DNA from 3 places in the Nocardia sp. NPDC049707 genome. Region 2 is predicted to be linked to each of the others. Evidence: riboswitches for the same ligand, from Rfam matches in the RefSeq annotation. Region 2 holds a riboswitch; each other region holds the start of a gene.

The links. A riboswitch is a leader RNA that binds a small molecule or an ion and turns the genes downstream of it on or off. The one in region 2 is predicted to bind S-adenosylmethionine.
Region 1: another riboswitch for S-adenosylmethionine. It lies ahead of AB0J29_RS34480 (homoserine O-acetyltransferase); the one in region 2 lies ahead of AB0J29_RS21145 (rhodanese-like domain-containing protein).
Region 3: another riboswitch for S-adenosylmethionine. It lies ahead of AB0J29_RS17820 (aminotransferase class V-fold PLP-dependent enzyme); the one in region 2 lies ahead of AB0J29_RS21145 (rhodanese-like domain-containing protein).

What each region holds. Positions count from the first base shown of each region.
Region 1 is NZ_JBFANN010000066.1:11,419-14,662, reverse strand. Features, by position in the region: gene AB0J29_RS34485 (hypothetical protein) at 1-71, opposite strand, end outside; gene AB0J29_RS34480 (homoserine O-acetyltransferase) at 265-1,377, opposite strand; SAM riboswitch class IV at 1,753-1,863, opposite strand; gene AB0J29_RS34475 (TetR family transcriptional regulator) at 1,907-2,656, opposite strand; gene AB0J29_RS34470 (MFS transporter) at 2,792-3,244, shown strand, end outside.
Region 2 is NZ_JBFANN010000023.1:53,095-56,338, reverse strand. Features, by position in the region: gene AB0J29_RS21155 (FAD-dependent oxidoreductase) at 1-328, opposite strand, end outside; gene AB0J29_RS21150 (hypothetical protein) at 693-1,148, shown strand; SAM riboswitch class IV at 1,214-1,330, shown strand; gene AB0J29_RS21145 (rhodanese-like domain-containing protein) at 1,345-1,761, shown strand; gene AB0J29_RS21140 (O-succinylhomoserine sulfhydrylase) at 1,758-2,972, shown strand; gene AB0J29_RS21135 (ammonium transporter) at 3,227-3,244, opposite strand, start outside.
Region 3 is NZ_JBFANN010000018.1:28,545-31,788, reverse strand. Features, by position in the region: gene AB0J29_RS17840 (Pls/PosA family non-ribosomal peptide synthetase) at 1-137, opposite strand, end outside; gene AB0J29_RS17835 (hypothetical protein) at 279-485, opposite strand; gene AB0J29_RS17830 (hypothetical protein) at 523-717, shown strand; gene AB0J29_RS17825 (LysE family translocator) at 755-1,390, opposite strand; SAM riboswitch class IV at 1,502-1,615, shown strand; gene AB0J29_RS17820 (aminotransferase class V-fold PLP-dependent enzyme) at 1,662-2,984, shown strand; gene AB0J29_RS17815 (virginiamycin B lyase) at 3,039-3,244, opposite strand, start outside.

The sequences.
Region 1 (3,244 bases), on a different contig from region 2:
GAGCACGCCGTAGTACCGATCAACATCACGCCGAGCAGCGCGAATATCAGTACGGCACGATGAATACGCATGGTCTACCCCCGATGTCGTCCATGAACCGGAATGCCCGCCGAGCTGAGACGGTGCGATGCCGGCCCAGTCTGCACATCGGCGACTCCCCGAGTCAAGGTGACGTCCATGGACCGACGTCAACCTGATGCGTGCTCGTCGGCACACCCACCGCACCGCCGACCGAATGACGGCCCGTCGGAAGTCACGACTACTTCAGCCGGTGCGACCGATTCGCGCCAATCGCATTGTCTCGGTCAGCAGTTTGGCGACCGCGGCGGCTTCGGTGAGGAAGCCGTCGTGACCGTCATGGGAGTGCACGATCTCCAGGCCCTCGCAGCCGGGCAATCCGTCGGCCAATTCCCGCTGAGTTCGCAACGGGTACAGGCGATCCGAGTCGACACCGCCGACCACGCACGGTACCGGGGTGGCGGCGAGGGCGGCCGCGATCCCGCCGCGCCCGCGGCCGATATCGTGTCGGTTCATCGCCTCGGTCAGCAGGACGTAGGTGGCGGGATCGAAACGGCTGCACAGCTTTCCGGCCTGGTGGTCCAGATAGCTCTGTACCGCGTAGCGGCCGCCGTTGCGCGGATCCTCGTCCCCCTGCGCATGGTTCTCGAAGCGGTGATCGAGTTCGCCCTCGGTGCGGTAGGTCAGATGGGCGATGCGGCGGGCGATGCCCATACCGGTCATCGGGGCGCGATCGGTGTCGTGGTAGTCGCCGCCCTGCCAGTCCGGATCGGCCTTGATGGCGGCGATTTGCGTTGTCTGCGTGCCGATCTGGTCGGCGGTCGCGCGGGCGCCGACGGCGAGTACCAGTGCGGATCCGACCCGCTCCGGCGCGCCGACCATCCACTCCAGCACCCGCATACCGCCCATCGAACCGCCGACGACGGCGGCCAGGTGTTCGATGCCGAGCCGATCGAGCAGTGCCGCTTCGGCGGTTACCTGATCCCGGATCGATATCTCCGGAAACCTTGCGCCCCAAGGCTTTCCATCCGGCGCCAGCGACGAGGGGCCGGTGCTGCCCTTGCAGCCGCCCAGCACATTCGTCGCGATGACGCACCATTCGTCGGTATCCACCGGTGCACCGGGGCCGACCATGCCATCCCACCAGCCGGGCAGCGGATGAATATCGTCGGGCACCCCGACCACATGCGAATCACCGGTCAGTGCGTGCTCGACGAGCACCACATTGTCCAGGGCGGGGGAGAGCTCACCCCAGCGCTGCACGGCCAGATGAACGTCCGGGATGGTCGCGCCGCTCTCCAGCCGCACATTCCCGATCGTGATGATGCCGAGCGTCCCGTCCGGCGGTGGCAGGGCCACCGCAGCCGAGTGTGCGGTACTTGGTTCGGCGCTCACGGTCACGACTCCGCCTCGCCGGCGTTCGGCTCAGTTGTGATCAAGGGCGCGGTATCGGTGGTTTGTTCGGTCACGATGTCGCTCCCGTGAAACCGCAGTGCGTCGCCGAAGCTGGGTGAATCACGAGGGAACGCACCTCCCCGATGTCAGCGATCCGGCTGAACGGGGCCGTGGTTCGGTAGATCGGGGATATGGGCGTGCCGGTGATCTGCTCACTTGCGGCGAACCGATCGATCGCGGACGCGATGGGGTCACTCATATCGTGCTCCAAAGGGTTGTTCGCCAGCAGGTCTTATCGGGGTGCAGGTGACGGACAACAACTCATCGGAAACCTCCTGAAGTGCGCGCTTGCCCTCGACCATCGAGAGCCTGGTCATCACCCGGAGCACCCCACCGCTGCTGGAGGGTTGCCGTCCAGCAAGCCGGGGCTTCGCGCTGGCACTCATGACCTGACGGACATGGTAACCGGCGGGCGGTCGGCGACTGAAATCCGTTACCCGTCTTCCGCCGGTTCGCTCGTCGGCCGTCCGGCGCATACCCGCATGAATTCGTCATAGGACGTGGTGAATGCGGTGCGGGCCTGCGCAGCGGCCGCGCCGGTGTCCTCGGCGTCGAAGATCGCGTTCTGGCACTCCATGCTGAGGTGGCCGATCAGCTGCCAGGCGCCGACAACCAGCTGGACCGGCAGCGCGTCGGGCTGGGTGCCGAGCCGCTCGGCGATCACGTGCGCGATCGCGGCGTTCTTATCGTCGGCCAGCTCCATGCTCTGCGCGCTGACCGTCGGACTGCCACGCAGGATCCGCTGCATCTGCTGGAAGCGCCGGAACGACAGCGGTCCCTCGACGGTCTCCGAGGCCCGGTCGACGATCTGTAGGAAGGCCTCGCGGAGCGATTGCAGCTCGTTGCCGGTGACCGGGAGGCCGCGCAGGCATTCGGCGATGGCGAGGCCGAAATCCTTGACCGGCCCCAGGATGATCGCTTCTTTGCTGTCGAAATACCTGTTGATCGTGCGTGGGGACACATCCGCGCGGTCCGCGATCTGTTCGACCGTCGTCGTGTCGAATCCCTGTGTGTCGCACAGGTCGAGCGCCACCTCGATGATGCGCAATCGGGTCTGCTGCTTCTTGCGTTCGCGCAATCCCATGCTCGCGGCGCCGGGCGCACTGGGCCCTGGATTCGCTGGAGCGCGCACCGCCTCCGCGGCGGTGGCGCTCGCGCCGATCGGCGTTGATGACTCGAGCATGCCCCCATGCTATCGCAATCGGGACGGCTTGTGTCTTTAACGGCCAAATGTCCGAGTGCGACATTTTTCTCTTGACGACAAATGTCTGCCGATGACAGGATGGCCGCACGACTTCGAGACGGCTAGGAGACCAAGGTGAGCGAGACTGCGACAGCGGTGGACGATGTGAAAAGACAAACGAGCTCGGCGCGCTGGTTGGCCCTGGGGGTGATCGCATTGGCCCAGCTCATGGTGGTTCTCGACGCCACCATCGTGACCATCTCGCTGCCGTTCGCCCAGCAGGATCTCGATATCAGCGACGGCAATCGACAGTGGATGCTGACCGCCTACACGCTGATCTTCGGCGGTCTGCTGCTGCTCGGCGGACGGCTGGCCGACTACCTCGGGCGGCGCCGGGTCTTCATCGTCGGCCTGGTCGGCTTCGCCGGGGCGTCCGCGGTGGCGGGTCTGGCGCAGAACGGCGCGGAGTTGTTCGCCGGACGGGCGCTGCAGGGTGCGTTCGCGGCGCTACTCGCGCCCGCGGCGCTGTCCCTGCTCTCGGTGACCTTCACCGAGGCCAAGGATCGTGCGACCGCCTTCGGCGTCTTC
Region 2 (3,244 bases):
TCACCGCGTCATAGAACGCGCGCAGATCGTCGAGGGTGATATCGGTGCCGTAGTCGATATTGCCGAGCAGGCGGACCTGGGGCTTGTCCAGCACCTTGTGCAGCGCGGTGATGATGCCCTTGATGCGCGGGTGGTCCGGCGCGACGCCATAACGGATCAGCCCGAACGGCGCCGGCATGCGCTCGTACAGGTCGATGCTCACCTCGGCATCGGACTTCATCAACGCGTCGGCGGCATAGATACCGGCCGGTCCCGCGCCTACGATCGCGATGCGAAGCGGGCGAGTCCCAGCGGTGTGCGCGTCAGGCCGGGCAGCCTGCGTAACCACGGAGGGCCCGTGTGCACCGCTAGTCGACTCTGCACTGTGTTCGGTCATCTTTACGCGCACCCTTATGGTCGAAGCGTTCAACAGCGTCAGTCTTAGCTTAGGCTAACTTGACGCATCCTTTCGGTCGCACCTGACGATGCGGGCAGGCGGCCATCTCGGCTATGACAGCAGGACCGCAGCCTCGCGATTCTATCGGTGGCATACCGCGCACCCTGCGGCAGTGCGTACACCGGGTGTTCGCTGCCCGACTCACCTACCGTGACTACCCGCTCCGCCGACATCTATCGAATCCGCGCGTGCCGGATATCCGGGGCGGCCAGGGGCCGAATGCCGGATACCGCCGCCCACCAGGGATGATCGACCCATGACAGAGCAGCAGGGCACCGATGCAGAACCGGTAATCGAGGTCGATCAGACCGATCGTCGCTCCATCGCGCCGTTCATGGCAGCGGCCGTCTTCGCCGCTGTCGTACTGATCGCGATCGTGCTCGGTGCAGTGCTCTCGCCCGCTGAGAAAAATGTCACAGAATCGGACAAGATCGCCGCCGCGGTGCAGCGCTACGCGGAGGCCCGCGCCACCACCGACAACACGCCGCCACCCGGTGTTGCCTGTCCAGGATTCGACGAGAGCAAGACACCGCTCATGCATCAGTTCGGTGGCGCCGCGGCCGGAAAGTCGATCAAAGTCACCAAGATTGAGCATGCGATGGTCGACGGCGATAAGGCCAAGGCGACGGTGACCATCGCGGTCGACGGCCGCGAAACACCGGCGACCTGGGATCTGACCCGTTCCGGAGACCGCTGGATCGTCTGCGGTTGATTGCGCACGCGCGACGCGAACTGGGGTTTGACATGGCCGCCCATGCCCAGGCAATCTCATTTTCAGGTCATGAGTACCAGCGCCAAGCCCCGGCTGGCTGGTCGGCAACCCTCCTCCGCGGTGGGGTGCTCCGGGTGACGACCTGGCCGCGCACCGAAACCCAGGTGCGGCAAGCGTGGATTCACAGGAGGATCGCATGACATATGCCGGTGACATCACCCCGCGGCAGGCGTGGGAGTTGTTGCAAGACAACCCCGAAGCCGTCTTGGTCGACGTGCGCACCGAGGCCGAATGGCGTTTCGTCGGTGTTCCGGATACGAGTTCGATCGAGCGACCGACGGTGCTGATCGAATGGGTCGACAGCTCAGGCGCCCGCAACGGTCAGTTCGTCGAGCAGCTGACCACGGCGCTCGAGGGTCGCGATCCGGCGGCACCCGTCGTCTTCCTCTGTCGCTCCGGACAGCGTTCCATCGGTGCGGCGAAAGCCGCGACCGGCGCGGGCATCGCCCCGTCGTTCAATGTGCTGGAGGGCTTCGAAGGCCCGATCGACGAGTTCGGACATCGTGGCGGCTCGGGGTGGCGCGCCACCGGCCTGCCGTGGCGGCAGTCATGATCACCGGCGGTGCGTTCGATAAGCCGCTGCCCGAAGGCGTCGGTCCCGCGACGCTCGGCGTGCGAGGTGGCCTGCGCCGCTCGGGATTCGAGGAAACCGCCGAGGCACTGTATCTGTCCTCGGGTTTCGTCTACGAGAGCGCCGAAGCGGCCGAGGCCGCGTTCACCGGCGATATCGAACATTTCGTCTATTCCCGCTACGGCAACCCGACGGTGGCCATGTTCGAGGAGCGGCTGCGGCTGCTCGACGGCGCCGAAGCCTGTTTCGCGACCGCGAGCGGTATGTCCGCGGTATTCACCGCACTCGGTGCGCTTTTGGGCGCCGGTGACCGACTTGTGGCCGCGCGCAGCCTGTTCGGCTCGTGCTTCGTGGTGTGCAACGAGATTCTGCCGCGCTGGGGTGTGGAAACGGTCTTCGTCGACGGCGATGATCTGGATCAGTGGGAGCAGGCGCTTTCGGTGCCGACCCAGGCCGTCTTCTTCGAGACACCGGCCAATCCGATGCAGACGCTTGTCGACGTGCGTCGGGTGACCGAACTCGCCCATGCCGCCGGCGCGAAAGTCGTGCTGGACAATGTCTTTGCCACGCCGCTGCTGCAGCGCGGTTTCGAACTCGGTGCGGATGTGCTGGTGTATTCGGGCACCAAGCACATCGATGGTCAGGGCCGGGTACTCGGTGGTGCGATCCTCGGCGCCCATGACTACATCGACGGTCCGGTGAAAAACCTGATGCGCCATACCGGTCCGGCATTGAGCCCGTTCAATGCCTGGACCCTGCTCAAGGGGTTGGAGACCATGCCGCTGCGCGTGCGTCATTCGACCGAATCCGCACTGCGCATCGCGCGCTTCCTCGAGGGCAACAAATCCGTCTCGTGGGTGCGCTACCCGTATCTGGAATCGCATCCACAGCACGACGTGGCGACCAGCCAGATGAGCGGCGGCGGCACCGTGGTCACCTTCGAACTGAACGCGCCCGCCAGCGAGGCCAAGAAGCGCGCTTTCGAGGTCCTCAACCGCCTGCGCATCATCGATATCTCCAATAACCTCGGCGACGCCAAAAGCCTCATCACCCATCCAGCCACCACAACCCACCGCGCCATGGGCCCCGAAGGTCGCGCCACCATCGGGCTCTCCGACGGCGTCGTCCGGATATCGGTGGGACTCGAGGATGTCGAGGATCTGCTCAGCGATCTGGACAACGCGCTCAGCTGAACGTATGAGCAGCGAGGTTGGTGACGCCGACGTGGAGTCGGCTGACTGGTCGCCGGTTTCCGGCGCCAGCCGACTCCGTCAGGGATGCTGCCGACCTTTTTCACATCGAGGTGGATCATGCGGGCGATGATCGCTGCGTTGCCGTTTGCGGCAGCCCACGGTGGTCGCCGCAGTATTCGCCGAGAATCGGGCAAATACCTGGCTGCCCCCTGTCGGCGCTATATCGCTTCTGATGACATCGCGCAGCCGATCAACTAACTCGCAGGTTTCAG
Region 3 (3,244 bases), on a different contig from region 2:
GCCGCCGCGGTGCTGTTCAGGATGTCGACAAGGGTCCTGGCCTGCGGCGCGGATGTGCCACGCAGCAAGGGGCCGGGCGCACGGAGCCCGTTCACCGGGTCCGTGCCTGCCGCGGTGTCGACCTGCGGCTGCAGCATCACGTCCTGCCCGCCTCTCATAAACCTGCCTAGCGCTTCCTCGTTGTTGTCGCACAGTGGGGTTACCAGTGGGCAAACTCCATGGTGATCAACTGTCCACGGTACCTGCGGTATCGCCTCAGACCTCTTCGCCGAGCGCCTTCAGCGCCAGGCGATGCAGGGTGCGCCGCTCCTCGTCGTCGAGTCGGTGTAGCACCCGTTCGGCGGCCTGCTCGATGAGTTCATCGGTCTTGCGGCGCTCGGCGCGTCCGGCTGGGTGATGGACAGCCGATATTTGCGCCGGTCCGTCGTATCGCGGGTGCGGATGACGAATCCGGCCGCTTCCAGGCCATCGATCAGCCGAACCACCTCGCTGCGGTCGACGCCGAGCGTGGTGGTGTCGTTCGTGAAGATTCTGCGACGGGTCGGCGGGTCGATCGGAGCGGCATTGCTCGGTGTGGTGCTGTATCGCGCGGCCGATGCCGGATTGCCGGTGGACGCCGGATTCCGGCAGGCGTTCTGGTGGCTCGCCGCCGCGTCTGTCATCTCGTTGTTCGCGTCGCTATTGCTGTGGCGCAAGGAGATTCAGTCGAAGTCGTGATGTCGTGCGCTCGGTCGGTGGCGACCGGCCGGGTGCATCACGCGGCCGAGGCGGCCGTGCCGATGCCGAGGACGGCGAGAATGGCCGCGCTGATCTGCTCGAGCCGATCGCGAACCCGGGGGCGGCGCAACATCGCAACCGCCCGTGACGCGAGCACGGCGAGCAGGATCATCTCGACGGCGGCAATGGAGCATTCGATGGCGCCGAGTGTGAGGGTGTTCAGGAAGGTGACATCGGTGAGGAATTGTGGCAGCACCGCCAGATAGAACAATCCGACCTTCGGGTTGAACATGCATGACACCAGGCCCGCGCCGAATGCTGAGCGGACCGAGGCCGGGGCCTGCGCACCCGACTGTTCCGCCGCCGCGGCGGTGCCGGCCCCGCGCTGCTTGCGGTGTTCGATCAGCGCTCGAATTCCCAAGTACAGCAAATAGATTCCGCCGATGACCTTGAGCGTCCGGTAGGCCGTCGCGGACTGTTCGAGCAGGGCCGCGACGCCGGCCGCGACCACCACCGCCCACCCGATCCCGCCCACTGCCGAGCCGATCGCCGCGGCGATGCCGGGGCGCGCATCCACGATCGAGAATCGCAGTACCAGGAAAGAGTCCGGGCCAGGCGTGATCGATAGCAGAATGCACAGGCCGACAAAGCTGAGCAGCAGCGAAAGTGTCACCGATCGATCAGAGCGCACATATTTCCGCATTGCAAGGTTATTTATTCAACCGCATGTGTATGCACGATGGCTTGCTTGACAGGCGGTGCGGCATCTGTCAGTCTCGCCTCGTGTCATGAGTACCAGCGTCAAGCCCCGGCTAGCTGGTCGGCAACCCTCCTCCGCGGCGGGGTGCTCCGGGTGACGACAGGGCCGCAGCCTGACCGGGTGCGGCAAGCGCGGACTCGGATGATCACCAGATTTCGGGTCCCATAGCCGATGGGATTTTGTGATGACCGCTGCAATCGATCAGAGCTGTGCCGCCCTCGCCCGGGTCTGCGGCGACGACCTCCAGGTGCCGCTCGTGCAGGGCGGAACGACCACCTACGCGAACTTCGATTACGCCGCGAGCGCACCGGCATTGGCGCAGGTCACCGACTGGGTGCAGCAGCTGCTGCCGCACTACGCGAGTGTGCACCGCGGTGCCGGTTACCCGTCGCGGCTCTCCACCGAGTGCTACGAGGCCGCGCGCGGTTCGGTCACCCGCTTCCTCGATGCCGCCGACGACCAGGTCGTGGTGTTCACCCGCAACACCACCGATTCGCTGAATCTGCTCGCCGCCTGCGTGCTCGGCGATACCGTGGTGCTGGATATCGAACATCATGCGAACTTCCTGCCCTGGACCCGGCGCGGGCGCCGCGTCGTCACGGCGGCGGCGACCGTCGAGGAGACCATTCGTCAGCTGATCGCCGAATTGTGCAGTAGGCCAGCCGCATTGCTCGCGGTCACGGGCGCGTCGAATGTGACCGGTGAGGTGCTGCCGCTGGAGCGCCTGGCCACCATCGCGCACCAATGTGGTGCCCGTATCCTGGTCGATGCCGCGCAGCTGGCGCCGCATCGTCGAATCAGCCTGCGCGACACCGGAATCGACTATCTCGCTTTTTCCGGCCATAAGCTCTACGCACCGTTCGGCGCGGGCGTACTTGTCGGACGCCGGGATTGGCTCGACGCCGCCGAACCGTATCTGGCGGGCGGCGGGGCGGTCCGCGAGGTCACCACGACCCATGCGGAATGGGCATCCGCGCCGCAGCGCCATGAGGCCGGTTCGCCGAATGTCCTCGGCGCGGCCGCGCTCGCCGCCGCATGTGACGCACTGTGCGCGATCGATCCGAAAACCCTTGCCGCGCATGAGCGACGGCTCGCCGACCGCCTGCGCACCGGCCTGTCCGCGATTCCGGGGGTCAACCTGCTGCGCATCTGGGACGACAGCCAGGACACCGTCGGCATTGTCGCCTTCACCCTGGACGGATTCCTCCCCGGCCACGTCGCGGCCTACCTCTCCGCCGAACACGGCATCGGCATTCGTGACGGCCGCTTCTGCGCCCACCCGCTGCTCGCGCACCTCGGTCTCGACGGTGCGCTACGTGCCAGCATCGGGGTCGGCACCAGCTCCGCCGATGTGGACCGGTTGGTAGAGGCCATCGCAACCCTGGTCACCCAGGGGGCAACGTGGAATTACGCCAGCACCGACGGCCATTGGAATCCGACACCCGAGACCCGTCCCTTCGCCCGCCCCGACTCCACCGACGGCACCTCGCCCTGCTCGATCGGCTAGCGGGGTGTGTTGCCGAGCGCGAGTAGTGCGCCCGTGTGCTGGCCGTCGAATTCGCTAGACCGCGAGACGCGCGAGGGCGCCGATTTCCAATGCCGCCCAGACCGCGCCATCCGGGCCAAGGGTGATGCCGTGTGGTTCCGACTGCGCGGTCGGCAACTCGTGCATGGTGATCGCGCCATCGATGGTGATGGCGCCGATGCGGTTCGCGCCCCACTCGGTGAACCAGAGGGTGCCGTCGTTGCCGGCCGTGATGGCGTGCG